DNA from 2 places in the Methylobacterium litchii genome. Region 2 is predicted to be linked to the other one. Evidence: riboswitches for the same ligand, from Rfam matches in the RefSeq annotation. Region 2 holds a riboswitch; the other holds the start of a gene.

Region 1 (7,590 bases), on a different contig from region 2:
CCGCCCCCGCCGCTGCCCCTGCGCAAGGATCTGTGGGTCTGGCCGGGCGCCCTGGCACTGGCCTTCGCCGTGGGGCTGCTCGCCGTGCGGAGGAGCGCATGACGCTCGCCGGACTCACCCTCCTGCGGCCCTGGTGGCTCGCGGCGCTCCCCATCGTCGTCGCCCTGGCGCTCTATGCCGTGCGCCGGGCGGCGCCGCTCGGCGATTGGGGCCGGGAGGTCGATCCCGCCCTGATGGCCTACCTCTCGCGCACCGGATCGGTGCTCGGCGGCAAGCGTGGCGCCAACCTCGCGGCGGGGCTCTGCGCGGCGGGTCTCGTCCTCGGCCTCGCCGGGCCGGCGGTGGAGCGCCGGGACACCGGCACGTTCCGCAACCTCGACGAGACGATCCTCGTCGTCGACCTCTCCCGCTCGGTCGCCGAGGGCGGCAACCTGCAGGGCGTGCGCGAGGCCGCCGCCTCCGTCGCGCAGGCCGCCGGCACCCGCCCCGTCGCCTTGGTGATCTATGCCGGCGACGCCTACCTCGCCGCCTCCCCCACCACCGACCGGGACAGCCTCGGCACCACGCTCTTCTCCCTCGACGCCGACACGGTGCCCGACCGGGGCAGCCACCCGGAGCGCGGCCTCGCGCTGGCCAGCCGGACCCTCGCCGAGGCCAACGTGATCGCCGCCAACGTAGTGCTGATCAGCGACGGCGACGGCATCGGCGAGGCCGCCCTGCGCGAGGCCGGGGCGATCCGCGCCCGGGGCTGGCGCCTCGACACCCTGTTCGTCCCCGCCACGAAGGCCCTGCCGCCGGGCGTGCCGAAGCCGGATCCGGGGCCCCTCCAGCGCCTCGCGGCGGCGGGTGGCGGCACCAGCGCCGAGATCCGTGCCGCGACCCCCGTGCTCGACGCGGTGGCTGCGCCCACCGCCCAGCACCTCGCGGCCGGCGGCTACGGCGTCGTCGCCTTCGCCGATCTCGGGCGTTGGCTGCTCGCCCTGGCGGCCCTACCCGCCCTCCTGCTGTTCCGACGGAGCGCCTGATGCCGGCCGCCCTCGCGTCACCCCGGACCCTCGGCCTGCCGCCGGCGTGGCGGCGGAGTGCGCGGATCGGCGGGCTCGTCCTCGTCGGCCTGGGGATCGTGACCCTCGTCGCCCTGTCGCAGCCGCGCACCGGTGTCGGGCGCCTGCTGATGAGCGTCCACCTGCCCGGCCTCGCCGCGCGGGTATTCGAGGACCCCGCTTGGCGGGCCGCCGCCGTCTACGAGGCGGGGCGGCTGGACGAGGCCATCACCCTGTTCCGCAACGGCGGGCGCCGGGCGAGCTACAACCTCGGCAACGCGCTCGCCCGCTCCGGCGACCTGCAGGGCGCCATCGCCGCCTACGACGAGGCCCTGCGCTTCAACCCCCGCGACGCGGACGCCCAGGCCAACCGCTCGCTGATCGCCCGGATGCTGGAAGAGGCGATCGACCGCGGCCCCGGCGGCGGCATCGCCAACGGCACGGCGCAGTACGGCGCCCGCTACAACAAATCCGCCCACCAGGACCCGAACGACGACGTCAACGCCTCGTCCAGCGGCGAGGGCCTTGCCGGCAACCGCGAAGCGAGCAGCAGCGCCTCGCTGCCCGGCAATAGCGCCGTCGCCCGGCGGGGCCGCTCCGAACAGGCTGCCATCGACTCGGCCGGCGGCAAGGCACGCGGCTCGGTGGGCGACGCCGCCGGGCGCGGCCGCTCCGGCACCGGCCCCGCCATGGTCGCCGAGGCCCCCGAGCGCGAGGCCCGCCGGGTGACGAAGAGCTTCGAGGCGCACGAAATCCGCCCCGACCGCCTGTGGCTCCAGACTCTGCCCGACGATCCCGGCCGCTACCTCAAGCTCCGCCTCAAGGCCGAGCAGGCCCGCCGCGTCGAGGCCGGCACCGCCATGCCCGCCGGGAGCAACCCATGGTGATTTTTTGGGACTGGGGTCGCGGGGTGCGGCGAGGGCGGACTGGGCTTCTCGCCGGGTTGCTGCTGGCCGGGATGTCGCTGCCTGCCCTCGCCGAGGTGGAACCCGGTGACCTCACCCTCACCGTCACCCCCGAACTGAACGGCGGGGCGACGCCCTACACCCGCGAGATGGTGCTCCTGAAGATCCACGGGGTCTACCGCCAGCCGATCCTGCTGGAGGAGGTGATCCAGCCGCCGCTCGCCAACTTCACCTGGACGCAGCTCGGCCGCGACCATTGGAGCAAGACCCGCCTCCCCGACGGCCAGACCGCCATCGCCTTCGACCGGACGGTGGCGATCTTCCCGCACCATGCGGGCGCGTTCACCATCGAGCCCTTCGTCCACCGGCTGACCGTCAACGACGTCGGCGAGCGCAAGGTGGTGGACGTGCGCTCGCAGCCGATCCCCTTCACCGTCGCCCCCTGGACCGCCCCGACCGGCGGCCCCGACGCGAAGGAGCCCTGGTGGCTCCCCGCCCGCGACGTGAGCATCACCGATTCGTGGAGCCGCGACCCGGAGACGGTGAAGATCTACGAGACCGTCCGGCGGACGGTGGTGCTGGAGGCGCAGGGGATGCTCGCCGAGGGCCTGCCGCCCCGGCCGGTCCTGCGCACGCGCGGCATCATCACCTTCGCCGGGCCGGTCGTCCGCGAGACCATCATCACCCCCGCCGGCCCCGTCGCCCGCGCCACCTATGTCTGGGACGTGAAGCCCGGCGTGCCGGAGGTGATCCCCCTCGACGCCATCGCCATCCCGTGGTTCGACACGGTCTCGCGCACCATGCGCGAGGCCGAGATCCCCGCTCGCCAGATCGGCGGCGGCCTGCCCGACCGGGAGACCGACGGGGCCAAGGGCGCCGCCGCCTCCGCGCTGATCGCCGTGGCGGCGGGCGTGCTGGCCTTCGGGCTCGGCCTCGCCCTCCTCGGCTTCCGCCGGGAACGGGGGACGCTCCGCCTGCCTGCCGTCATCGCCCGCGACCTGCGCCGGGCCGCCCGGACCGGCGACGCCAACGCCGTCCGCGCCGCCGTGGCGGCGGGCGAGGCCGCGATGCCCGCCCTCGCCCGCCGCTGGCGGGAGCGGCCCGAGACCCGCGAGGCGCTCGCCGCCCTCGACCGCGCCGTCTACGGCCCGACCGGAGGCGCGACGCCGGATCTCGTTGCCCTGGCCCGCGCCCTGACGAAGAGCGAGCCCGGCCGGGCATTCGGCCCCGCCCCCGTGCTGAAGCCCCTCGACGGACCTGCATGATGTTGCCTGTTTTTCAGGCAGGCTGAGGTTTTAAGCAAACGCTCAAGTCCTGAGCAAGCATCAATGTTTTGCACTATCTTGCGTCAACTGCATTCGCTCCGTAGACCGAACACCAACGGACGAAGAGTCCGCGTTTTCGCTGTCGCCCGGAGGACTAAACCGATGCCGCATACCACCGAAGTCAAGGACCGTTTCCGCACCCGTCTTGCCGCCGCCGATGCCCGCAGCAACGGCTTCCGGCAGAAGCTGCTGGACGACGGCACCCGCGCCCTCCAGCCGGTGATCGAGGTGCTGAACCTGATGGCGGAGGTGCTGAACGAAGAGCACAACGCCCATGGCTGCATCACCGGGACGGAGTTGCTGATCGACACCGACAACTTCGTCACGCTCTGTGCCAAGCTGCGCGGGGTCGACAGCGAGCAGAAGATCAAGATCAAGTACGGCCCCGAGCTCGGCGGCAAGAACTATATTTCGATTTCCGGCCTGCATCAGCGCTACAACGAGCGTCTCGTGCCGGGTTCGAGCGCCAGCGCGCATATCGGCCGGGTGATCGGCAGCGACATCCATCTCGACGAGCATCGCGGCGCCGACCTCGCGGAGGTGGTTCGCGACGTGATCGAGGATTTCTACGTCGCGCAGATCGAGCAGCGCAGCCACTTCGCCGTCGCGGCGTAGGGTTCAGGCCCTTTCCCTCGTCCCGCCCGTGCGTTAACGCTCGGCGGGATGGGGATGGAGCTCCCCGACAACCGCCTTGCCGGATGACCGGCCAGGGCTGATGGCTCCTACCGCAAGGGCGGCTTTCGCCTGCGGTGGGGGCGTGCCCGCATCGCGGCCGGGCCGCTCGTCCAACCGGGACGGGACAGGCATGATCAACACCCTCATCGTTTTCCTCGGCGCCGGGATCGGCGGCGGGTTTCGCCACGGATTCAACGTGGCGGTGTCGCGGACGCTGCCGGGCCTGGGCTTTCCCCTGGCGACGCTCCTCATCAACGTGCTGGGCTCGTTCCTGATGGGCGTGCTGGCCGAAGGCTTCGCCCTGCGCGGCGCAGCGGGCCACCCCGCCCGTCTGCTCCTGACGACGGGCGTGCTCGGCGGCTTCACCACCTTCTCGACCTTCTCCCTCGATGCCATCGCCCTGTACGAGCGGGGCGAGACGGCCCTGTCGGCCGCTTACGTCCTGGCCTCGGTCGCGGGCGGCCTCCTCGGCCTGATCGCCGGCATGGCCCTGGTGCGCGGCATCCTGAGCGCATCCTGACGGGGATCCCAAAGGGCAAGCCCTTTGGTGGGGTCCAGGGGCAAGGCCCCTGGATTATTCCGCGATGAACTTCATCCGGTGGTCGCGGTGCAGGTCGAGGATGGCGGCGGCCGTCTCCTCGATCGACCGGCGCGTCACGTCGATGGTCGGCCAGCGGTTCTTGATGAACAGCCGCCGGGAGGCGGTGATCTCGTCGGCCACCGCCTCGCGGTCGACATACATCGAACTCTCGTCGGCGTTCAGGCTCGACAGCCGGTTCTGGCGGATCTGGATGATCCGCTCCGGCGAGGCGAACAGCCCGACTATCAGGGGCTTGCGCGCCGCCTCGATGGCCGGCGGCATCGGCATGCCCGGTACGAGGGGCAGATTCGTGGTCTTCAGGCCCCGGTTGGCGAGGTAGATCGAGGTCGGCGTCTTCGAGGTGCGGCTGACGCCGAGCAGGATGACGTCCGCCTCCTCCAGATCCTCCGGCAGGTTGCCGTCGTCATGGGCGAGGGTGAAGTTCATCGCGTCGATGCGCTTGAAGTACTCGGCGTTCAGCATGTGCTGGGCGCCGGGACGTGCCGCCTTCTGCGTGCCGAGGTAGGATTGCAGCAGGTCGTGGACCGGCTGCAGCACCGACAGGCAGGGCGAGCCGGATTCCCGCGCCGCCATCTCCAGCCGCTGGCCGAGGTCGCCCCCCACCAGGGTGTAGAGCACGAGGCCCGGCGCGGCGCGGATCTCCGAGATCACCCGCTCCAGCTGCGAGGCGGAGCGCACGAGGGGGTAGACGTGCTCGATGGCCGAGACGCCCTCGTACTGCGCCGCCGCCGCGCGCCCGACATTGATGAGCGTCTCGCCGGTGGAATCCGACACGAGATGTAGGTGGAAGTAGCTGCGGCCCATACGCGGCGTCTCCGGCCGGTTCGGTTATCCAACGGCGACCGCCGGGGAGTCGATAAGTGTGGATAGGCAGGCCCGGTCGGCCGGTCCAGAGCAGAACCCCGTCCGGCTATCGACTCCTGCATACACAGGCCGTCAAATCGGGGCGGATTCCGCACCCGGTTCGGGAAAAGCCGGACACGCGGGGTCCGGACCGGCTCACCACCCGGCGCAAGGCCTTGAGCAGGAACCCTCTTCCATCATCTTCGCGCAAATCCTTTAAAGCTCCGTTAACGGCGCCGAACCGGGGATCGGGTGTGGATACGGTTGCGCTCCCGCTCATCAGCCTCCAAGAGAAAAAACAGAGTCTAAGATTCTCTCTCTCTCTTTATGAGAGGTCCCCTGGGGATCGTCGCGACCGGGCCGGTTGGCGAAGAAACGGGTACGGGAGCGCATGACGGTTCAACCGGACAGGACGATGCTGAAGGTGCTCTCGGGCGAGGCGGTCTGGCCGCCTCCGGCCTGGATGATGCGCCAAGCGGGACGCTATCTGCCGGAGTATCGGGCCACCCGGGCGACGGCGGGCTCCTTCCTCGACCTGTGCTACACGCCCGACTTCGCCGTGGAGGTGACGCTCCAGCCGATCCGCCGCTTCGGCTTCGACGCGGCCATCCTGTTCTCGGACATCCTCGTCGTGCCCCACGCCCTCGGGCAGGACGTGCGCTTCGTGGAGGGCGAGGGCCCGCGCCTCGATCCCCTGAGCGACCGCGCCGCCTTCGAGCGTTTGCGCGAGGCGGGCGACGGGGCGGTGATGACCCACCTCGCCCCCGTCTTCGAGACGGTGACGCGGCTGCGGGCCGAACTGCCGGCGGAGACGACGCTGCTCGGCTTCTGCGGCGCGCCGTGGACCGTGGCGAGCTACATGATCGGCGGCCGGGGCACCCCCGACCTCGCCCCCGCCCGGGCGCTCGCCGAGGGCGACACGGCGCTGGTGGACGAACTGATCGACCGCCTCGTCACGGTGCAGACCGACTACCTCGTGCGCCAGCTCGAGGCCGGCGCCGACGCCGTGCAGATCTTCGAATCCCATGCCGGCACCCTGCCCAAGGCGGTCCCCGCCTCCGCCGACGTGGTCGAGCCGGTGGGCGACGTCACCGAGAGCGCCCTGCCGGGCGGGGCGGTACCGGACGCCCTCACCCGCTGGTCGCTCCGACCCATCGCCCGGATGATCGCGGGGGTCCGCGCCCGGGTGCCGGGCGCCAAGATCATCGTCTTCGCCCGGGGCTCCGGCCTCGACGGCCATGCCCGCGTGGTGCCCGAGACCGGCGCCGACGCGGTGGGTGTCGATTGGGGCGTGGATCTGAAGGCCCTGCGAGGCCGCGTACCGGCCTCGACGGTCACGCAGGGGAACCTGCACCCCGAAACGCTGATCGCGGGTGGCGCGGCCCTGGACGCGGCCGTGGACGGCATCCGCGAGGCCGTGCAGGGATCGCCCCACGTGTTCAACCTCGGCCATGGGATCACGCCGCAGACGCCGGTGGCCCATGTCGAGCGGATGCTCGCCCGGCTCAGGGGCTAGGGGCGTGCTCTACGACTGGATCAAGGCCGGACACATCGTGAGCCTCATCGCCTGGATGGCGGCGATGCTCTACCTGCCCCGGCTGTTCGTCTACCACGCGAGCCTGCCGCCGGGCTCCGAGGTGCAATCGGCGACCTTCAAGATCATGGAGCGGCGCCTGCTCAAGGCGATCATGACGCCCGCCATGATCGCGACCTGGGTGTTCGGGCTGACGCTGGCCTGGATGAGCGGCTACTACGCCGCCCCCTGGCTGCAGGCGAAGTTCGCCCTGGTGGTGGCGATGTCGGGCATCCACGGCTGGCTCGCCCGGATGGTCAAGGACTTCGCCGCCGACCGGAACACCCGGGGCCACAAGTTCTACCGGGTGATCAACGAGGTGCCGACGCTGCTGATGATCGTCATCGTGGTGCTGGCGACGGTGAAGCCGGGCTTCTGACCGGGAGCCTCCGGCAGGCTCGGCCGTTATCGTCCATGCGCCGCACGACCTTTGCCCTTGCCGTTCTCCTCGTCCTCGCCGGCGGCTCCGCCGAAGCGGCGAGCTTCGCCTGCGACAAGGCCGAGGCCCCCGACGAGAAGGCGATCTGCGCCCATCTCCCCCTCAACGACCGGGACGTCGAGATGGCGACCCGGTTCGAGATCCTGAAGGCGGTGCTGCCGATGGGCGGCCAGTCCAAGCTGCGCG
Region 2 (7,590 bases):
TTCCCCCAGCCCGTCCAGATGGACCAGCCGGAGAAGCGCACGGGCCCGTTCCGCGCGTCTGGCTTCGGGCAGGTGACCCATTGCCGCCACGACGTTCCCGAGGGCCGTCATATGCGGGAACAGGGCGTAGGACTGGAACACCATTCCGACCCGTCGCCGATGCGGCGCGAGGTCGATCCCAGACCCCGTGTCGAGCCACGCCGTGCCGCCGCAGGTCACCTGTCCCTCCCCCGGCCGATACAGACCGGCGATGGTCCTGAGGACGGTCGTCTTCCCGCCGCCGGACGGCCCTACGAGCGCCAGGAGCTCGCTCGGCCCGCATGCGAGGTCCACCGCCAGCGGGATCGGCCCGTCCTGTCGCAGGCGGACGTGGAGGCCCGAGCGGTCATGCACGACGTCCGACCCGGCTCGAAAGGGTGTAGGTCAGGGTGAGGGCCGCCAGGGACAGGAGCAGCAGCAGGGCCGCCATGGACCCGGCGGCATCCATGTCGAACGCCTGCACCCGGTCGTAGATGGCGACCGCGACCGTGCGGGTCTCACCCGGGATCGAACCCCCGACCATCAGCACCACCCCGAACTCCCCGAGGGTGTGCGCGAAGGCGAGCACCAGCCCGGTGACGATGCCCGGCCAGGCCAGCGGCAGGTCGATGGCCCAAAGTATGCGCCACGGCGTCAGGCCCGACACCGCCGCGGCCTCGCGCACGTCGGTCGGGATGGCCTCGAAGCCCCGTTGCATGGGCTGCACGGCGAACGGCAGGTTGGCGATCACGGAGGCAAGGAGCAGGCCCGGGAAGCTGAAGGCGAGCGGATGCCCGAAAGCGGCCTGCCAAGCCTGTCCCAGGGGAGATGCCCCGCCGAACGCGGACAGGAGGTAGTACCCGAGCACGGTCGGCGGCAGCACCAGCGGTAGCGCCAGCAGCGCCTCCGCCAGCGAGCGCCCCCGAAAGCGCCGGAAGGCGAGCCACCGGCCAAGGACCACCCCGACCGGCAGAAGCAACAGGACGGTCAGCGCCCCGAGGCGCAGGGACAACGAGAGGGCCTGCCAGTCCATCCGCTCACGGCGCCTCGCCCGGAAGCACGAAACCGTACCTGCGCAGGATCTCGCGGGCCGGCGGGGATTGCATGTAGGCCTGGAACGCCTTCGCGGTCTCGCCGGCGTGGCGCATCAGGACCATCCTCTGGCGCAGTGGCTTGTGCCAGGCGGCCGGGATCAGCGCGTAAGAGCCGAGCTTCGACACCTCCGGCGATAGAACCAGGGAATAGGCGAAGATCCCGCCCTGGGTCGAGCCGGACGCCGCGAACTGTGCGGCCTGGGACACGTTCTCGCCCAGGACCAGAAGGGGCTTCGCCTCGTCCCACAGGCCCTGCGAGGCCAGCGCCTCCTCCGCCGCCCGTCCGTACGGGGCATGCTCCGGGTTGGCGATGGCGAACTTGCGCACCCGCCCGTCCCCCAGGGCGGCCTTGAGGTCGGTCATCCCGGCGTCGGGCTTCATTGGCGAGCCATGGGGAGCGAACAGCACGATGCGCCCCTCCGCGTAGAGGGCGCCGCGATCGACCGTCTTACCTGCATCGGCGAGCCGGAACACGAAGCCCTCGTCGGCCGACAGGAAGACCTGGAACGGCGCGTCCTGCGCCAGTTGCCGGGCGAAGTTGCCGGAGGACCCGTACGTGATTGCGAGTTCCTGGCCGGTGTCGGCCTTGAACCGCGTCGCGACCGAGTCGAGCGCGAACTTCAGGTCGGCGGCGGCCGCCACTTGCACGGGCGCATCCGCCCTGGCCCCTGCCACGGGGGCGAGCGTGAGGGCGGCGGCGATGAGGAGGGCAGGAATGCGAAGCATGCGCTGGACGATATAGCTGATCGGCTATATCGCAAGGGGCAGAACTCGCTTCCCCGGATCAATCTTCTCTTGGCTTGAGCAGCGTGGAGAGCCGCTCGACCTCGCTGGCCGCGGCCTTCGCGGCGGAGGCTTCCGTGCGCCGGTAGCCGTCGAGCACGGCATCGCCGGTCGCGGTCAGGCGCGCCCCACCCCCCGCCTTGCCGCCCTTGCTCTTCTCGACCAGGGGCTCGCGGAAAGCGGCATTGAGGGTTTCGATCAGGTACCAGGCGCGCTTGTAGCTCATGCCCATGCGGCGGCTTGCGGCCGAGATGGACCCGGTCTCGCGGATGCCTTCCAGAAGTGCGACCTTACCCGGCCCGAGCAAGGTGTCGGCCCGCAACTCGATACGTAGGCTGATGCGGGCTTCGTCCATCCCACCTCCCGTCAGGTGCCAATTGCCGTCAGGCTTCCGTACGACGCGCATACCCGAGCACCGCCAGGGCCGCGCCGGCTGCGGGCGCAGCCTTTCGGGCTTAGGTGCCGCTCCTCACGGTGACCCGGAACCTCGGCTCAGCGCGCCTGAGAACCGCCAGGGCATGAGCAGCCGCCGAAGGGCGAGCCGTGACGTGACGAATCGGCGACGCCGGCTTTCCAAGGTCGCACGGAAGGTCGATGGGCACGATGCGGCCAACTGCTCGGGCTGGCACTCTCAGCCGTCTTGCTGCCGCTGCTGGCGGGCATCCTGGTGATCTCCCCCTTCAAGGTCTGGCGGCACGCCTGACCGCGGGTGCCCCGAGCAGCGGTATGGATTTCGACGAGGCGGGCCGCCGGCGACCTCCTGCCGGCCGGGACGGTCCAAGCAAGGCGCCGTCCACCGTCAGACGCCTTTGACGCGTCGCGGCTTGGGGCGCTAAAGACCGCGCGCGTGATGGGAATGGAGCTTCCCGACAACCGCCCGTAAGGGCTGATGGCTCCTGCTGCGCGGGCACGAGGTGGCCCGTCCGTGGCGGGAGCGTGCCTGACGCCGCTCCGCCGCGCGGCGGGTTTCTTGCTGCCCCGGATCGAAAGGGTGAGAGGGCAGGCAATGGGCTTCGTGATCGTGTTTCTGGGGGCGGGATTTGGCGGCGCCCTTCGCCACGGGTAAACATCCTCGCGCTGCGCCTGCTGGGCGCAGGGGCCTTTCCCTACGGGACCTTGGGCATCAACGTGCTCGGCTCGTTCCTGATGGGCCTGATCGCCGAGTATTTCGCCCTCAGGTCCGGCCTGCCCATGCAACTTCGGCTGTTCCTGACCACCGGCATCCTCGGTGGCTTCACGACATTCTCGGCATTCTCCCTGGACGCCGCACTCCTCTTCGAGAAGGGCCAGGCCGGGGCCGCGTTCGCCTACGTGACCGGCTCGGTGGTCCTGGCCCTGGGCGCGCTGTTCCTGGCCCTGATGGTGGTGCGCGCCGCGGTCGGCGGAGGGGCGGCGTGAGCCCGTCGTGGGTGGGAACCCTCATCACCTTCCAGGTGACCTTTACGGAGTTGTTCATTGCCGCCACCGTGGTCGCGGCGGCCGCCTACAAGTTCGGGTGGCGCAGCGTGGCGCTCGGGTCCGCGCTCGGGGCGACCGGGGTGGCGATCCTGGCGGCGGTGTTGCAGGTGGCGGCGTACGGCATCGCCCTGCACTGGCTGGATTGGATTTCCGCCCTGCTGCTGCTCGGGTTCGGGGCTTATCTCGTCTACGAATTCATCTCGGGCTTCCGGGAGACGAACGACATCGCCCCCGTCGGCACCGGCTGGGCGCTGCCGCTCAACGCCGGCGGGATCGGCGTCGCCGCCTGGGCGCTGGCGGCGGAAGGGCTGGAGATCCTCGTGGTCTGGCTGGGGGTCTCGCTACGTGACGGGCCGGCGACCGCGACCCTCGGCGTCGGCCTTGGGCTCGTCGTGATCGCCATGCTCGGCATCGTCCTGCGCGGCATCGGCGTGTTCCGGCGTATCCCGCCCTACGTCCTGGACGGGGTCGCCGCCGTCGCGGTGACCGCCTACGGCCTGTACTTCCTGTACGAGGCCTTCGCAGCCGGCGGGGCCTGAGCCCGCCTCAAACCCTTAAGGCGACCAGGACGGCGCCGGCCGCGATGAGGCCGACGCCGATCCAGTTCACGGTCGCCAGCCGCTCGCCCAGGAACGCTGCGCCGAACACCGCGACCAACACCACGCTGAGCTTGTCGATGGGCGCCACGCGCGCGGCATCGCCGAGCTTCAGGGCGCGGAAGTAGCAAAGCCAGGAGCCGCCCGTGGCGAGCCCGGAAAGCACCAGGAACAGGTAGGTGCGTCGCGAGACGGTTGCGAGCGGCTGCCACTCGCCCGTGCCCACGAGGATCGCGCCGAGCACGGACAAGATCACCACGGTGCGGATGAAGGTCGCAAAATCGGAGTTCACGTTCTCGATACCGACCTTGGCGAAGATCGCCGTCAGCGCCGCGAAGGCGGCCGAGAGCAGCGCCCAGAACTGCCAGGCGAACACCAGGTTTCTCATCGCCAAATCCCTTGGTTGCGGCCGAGGCGAGACCCCTCCGGAGTTCCGGAGCCGCGCCTTCCGCCGTGCCTCGCGAGGTAATTGACGGCGATGGTGGATTAAGCCACCTTGCCCGACGTGGGATGGGGATGGAGCTCCCCGACAACTGCCGGGCCCGACGCCCGGACGATAGCTCCTACCGTGCGCTTCCGGGCGCGGGTAGGGCTGCGCCTGTCCCCACATCCGGCCGCGCACCTCCCGTAACCCGATCCCGTCGCCGGGATCCTGCGTGAGCCGTGTGCCGATGCGATCCCACCAACCGCCGCTCTGAGCCTGCCCCACGCGCGCGATTTCGCGCGCGTTTCGTCGTGCTCGAACGAAAAAAACGGCGAGGTCCGAAGACCCCGCCGCACCCAGCGAACTTCCCGAGCGGTAACTTAAGTCGTTCGCTAGATCTCAGTCTTACTTGTCGGAGAGGTCAGGATAGCTAAAACAAGCTTCGAGTCAACGGCAATAAACCGATAATCGAAGAAAATTGGCATCTTAGATCTTTTTAAAAAGCCAGTTTTACTTGGTCCTGGGAAGCGCATCGCTTGCCGGGTAGATTATCCATGCCTCAATAAGTAAATATGCTGACGGCACAAGAAAAACTGTCGCACTTAGAAGAATCTTATTGTAATCTCAAATGGCCTTGATAGACCTGCATCGCTCGCTTTCGACCTGAACGGAGGAACTTCGGGGATAGAAAAGCGGCGATAACGCGTGACATGACGCGTGGCCACGCCGAATTCTGGCCGCGGCGTCTGAACGGAGGAACGCGCATGAAAAAGATCGCCCTCGCGGCGTCAGTTGCCTATGCCGCCACCGTGCTGCCGGCCTCGGCCAACGACGACCTGATGAAGATGATGGAGAACCCCAACGACTGGGCGTTCCCCGGGCTGAACTATTCGAACACCCGCTTCTCGAAGCTCGACCAGATCAACACCAAGAACGTGAAGGACCTTCAGGTCGCCTGGACGTTCTCGACCGGCGTCCTGCGCGGCCACGAGGGCGCGCCGCTCGTGATCGGCAACGTCATGTACGTGCACACGCCGTTCCCGAACATCGTGTACGCCCTCGATCTCGACCACGAGCAGAAGATCCTCTGGAAGTACGAGCCGAAGCAGGATCCGTCCGTGATCCCGGTCATGTGCTGTGACACGGTCAACCGTGGCCTGGCCTATGCCGACGGCGCGATCATCCTGCATCAGGCCGACACCACCGTCGTCTCGCTCGACGCGAAGTCCGGCAAGGTCAACTGGTCGGTCAAGAACGGCGACCCGGGCAAGGGCGCGACCAACACCGCCACCGTCCTCCCCGTGAAGGACAAGGTGCTGGTCGGCATCTCCGGCGGCGAGTTTGGCGTGCAGTGCTCGATCACCGCCTACGACCTGAAGACCGGCAAGCGCGTGTGGCGCGGCTACTCGGAAGGCCCGGACGACCAGCTCCTCGTCGATCCCGAGAAGACCACCTCGCTCGGCAAGCCCATCGGCAAGGACTCCTCGCTGAAGACCTGGGAAGGCGACCAGTGGAAGACCGGCGGCGGCTGCACCTGGGGCTGGTACTCCTACGACCCCAAGCTGAACCTCGTGTACTACGGCTCGGGCAACCCCTCGACCTGGAACCCCAAGCAGCGTCCGGGCGACAACAAGTGGTCGATGACCATCTGGGCGCGTAACCCGGACACCGGCATGGCCAAGTGGGTCTACCAGATGACCCCGCACGACGAGTGGGACTACGACGGCATCAACGAGATGATCCTCACGGATCAGAAGGTGGACGGCAAGGAAACCCCGCTGCTCACCCACTTCGACCGTAACGGCTTCGGCTACACGCTGAACCGCGACACCGGCGAGTTGCTCGTGGCCGAGAAGTTCGACCCGGCCGTCAACTGGGCGTCCAAGGTCGACATGGACAAGTCGTCCAAGACCTACGGCCGCCCGCTGGTCCAGGCGAAATACTCGACCGAGCAGAACGGTGAGGACGTGAACTCGAAGGGCATCTGCCCGGCGGCCCTCGGCTCCAAGGATGAGCAGCCCGCCGCCTTCTCGCCGAAGACCAACCTGTTCTACGTTCCCACCAACCACGTCTGCATGGACTACGAGCCGTTCCGGGTGACCTACACCCCGGGCCAGCCCTACGTCGGTGCGACCCTCTCGATGTACCCGGCCCCGAATTCCCACGGCGGCATGGGCAACTTCATCGCCTGGGACGGCGTGAAGGGTAAGATCGTGTGGTCCGATCCGGAGCAGTTCTCGGTGTGGTCGGGTGCTCTCGCCACCGCCGGTGACGTGGTGTTCTACGGAACGCTGGAAGGCTACATCAAGGCCGTCGACGACAAGACCGGCAAGGAGCTCTGGAAGTTCAAGACCCCGTCGGGCATCATCGGCAACGTGATCACCTACCAGCACAAGGGCAAGCAGCACATCGCCGTGCTTTCGGGCGTCGGCGGCTGGGCAGGCATCGGCCTCGCGGCCGGCCTGACCGACCCGAACGCCGGCCTCGGCGCGGTGGGTGGCTATGCGGCCCTGTCGCAGTACACCAACCTCGGTGGCACGCTGACCGACTTCGCCCTGCCGAACTAAGCAGCGGCATTTCGCTGACGACATGCGGGTGCCGGCGCGGGTTCCGCGCCGGCACCCTTCTCCTTGCTCGGTTACCGCCGAGGACCTTCATCAATTGACGGAATCCCCGATGCGTCCGGACACGAAGATCCGCGCCCTCGAAGCCCTGGAAATCCTGGACTCCCGCGGCCGCCCGACCCTGGAGGTCCGCGTCACGCTCGAAGGCGGCGTCAGCGCCACCGCCGGCGTCCCCTCGGGCGCCTCCACGGGCGTCAACGAGGCGGTCGAGAGGCGCGACAATGACCTGGCCCGTTACGGGGGCAAGGGCGTGCTGATGGCCGCCGAGGCCGTTCGGGGCGAGATTGGCGAGGCACTCCGGGGGTGGGACGCAGCCGACCAGCAGGGCGTCGACCGGACGCTCGTCGAGCTCGACGGCTCGCCGAACAAGTCCAGGCTCGGCGCGAACGCGCTGCTCGGCGTCTCCATGGCGGCGGTGCGTGCGGCCGCGCGCGCGACGGGCCGTCCTCTCTACGCGCATCTCGGAGGCGAGGCCGCCACCCTTCTCCCGATGCCGTGCCTCAACGTCCTCAACGGCGGCCAGCATGCCGACAGCTCGCTCGACGTCCAGGAATTCATGCTCGTGCCCGTCGGCGCGTCGAGCCTGGCCGAGG

Evidence for each region. Region 2 has a riboswitch for fluoride ahead of AAHF99_RS06030 (CrcB family protein). Riboswitches for the same ligand answer to the same signal wherever they lie in the genome.
Region 1: linked by a shared signal. The riboswitch ahead of crcB (fluoride efflux transporter CrcB) and the one ahead of AAHF99_RS06030 (CrcB family protein) in region 2 are both predicted to bind fluoride.

What each region holds. Positions count from the first base shown of each region.
Region 1 covers NZ_JBBXMY010000001.1:131,684-139,273, forward strand. The annotation lists gene AAHF99_RS00655 (VWA domain-containing protein) at 1-102, shown strand, start outside; gene AAHF99_RS00660 (vWA domain-containing protein) at 99-1,025, shown strand; gene AAHF99_RS00665 (tetratricopeptide repeat protein) at 1,025-1,930, shown strand; gene AAHF99_RS00670 (hypothetical protein) at 1,924-3,213, shown strand; gene AAHF99_RS00675 (hypothetical protein) at 3,376-3,888, shown strand; fluoride riboswitch at 3,930-4,005, shown strand; gene crcB (fluoride efflux transporter CrcB) at 4,079-4,468, shown strand; gene AAHF99_RS00685 (pyruvate, water dikinase regulatory protein) at 4,523-5,353, opposite strand; gene AAHF99_RS00690 (uroporphyrinogen decarboxylase) at 5,784-6,908, shown strand; gene hemJ (protoporphyrinogen oxidase HemJ) at 6,913-7,344, shown strand; gene AAHF99_RS00700 (lysozyme inhibitor LprI family protein) at 7,380-7,590, shown strand, end outside.
Region 2 covers NZ_JBBXMY010000002.1:183,523-191,112, forward strand. The annotation lists gene AAHF99_RS06010 (ABC transporter ATP-binding protein) at 1-393, opposite strand, end outside; gene modB (molybdate ABC transporter permease subunit) at 386-1,051, opposite strand; gene modA (molybdate ABC transporter substrate-binding protein) at 1,056-1,838, opposite strand; gene AAHF99_RS06025 (winged helix-turn-helix domain-containing protein) at 1,897-2,250, opposite strand; fluoride riboswitch at 2,739-2,801, shown strand; gene AAHF99_RS06030 (CrcB family protein) at 3,024-3,293, shown strand; gene AAHF99_RS06035 (hypothetical protein) at 3,290-3,892, shown strand; gene AAHF99_RS06040 (EamA family transporter) at 3,900-4,337, opposite strand; fluoride riboswitch at 4,453-4,522, shown strand; gene xoxF5 (lanthanide-dependent methanol dehydrogenase XoxF5) at 5,138-6,940, shown strand; gene eno (phosphopyruvate hydratase) at 7,050-7,590, shown strand, end outside.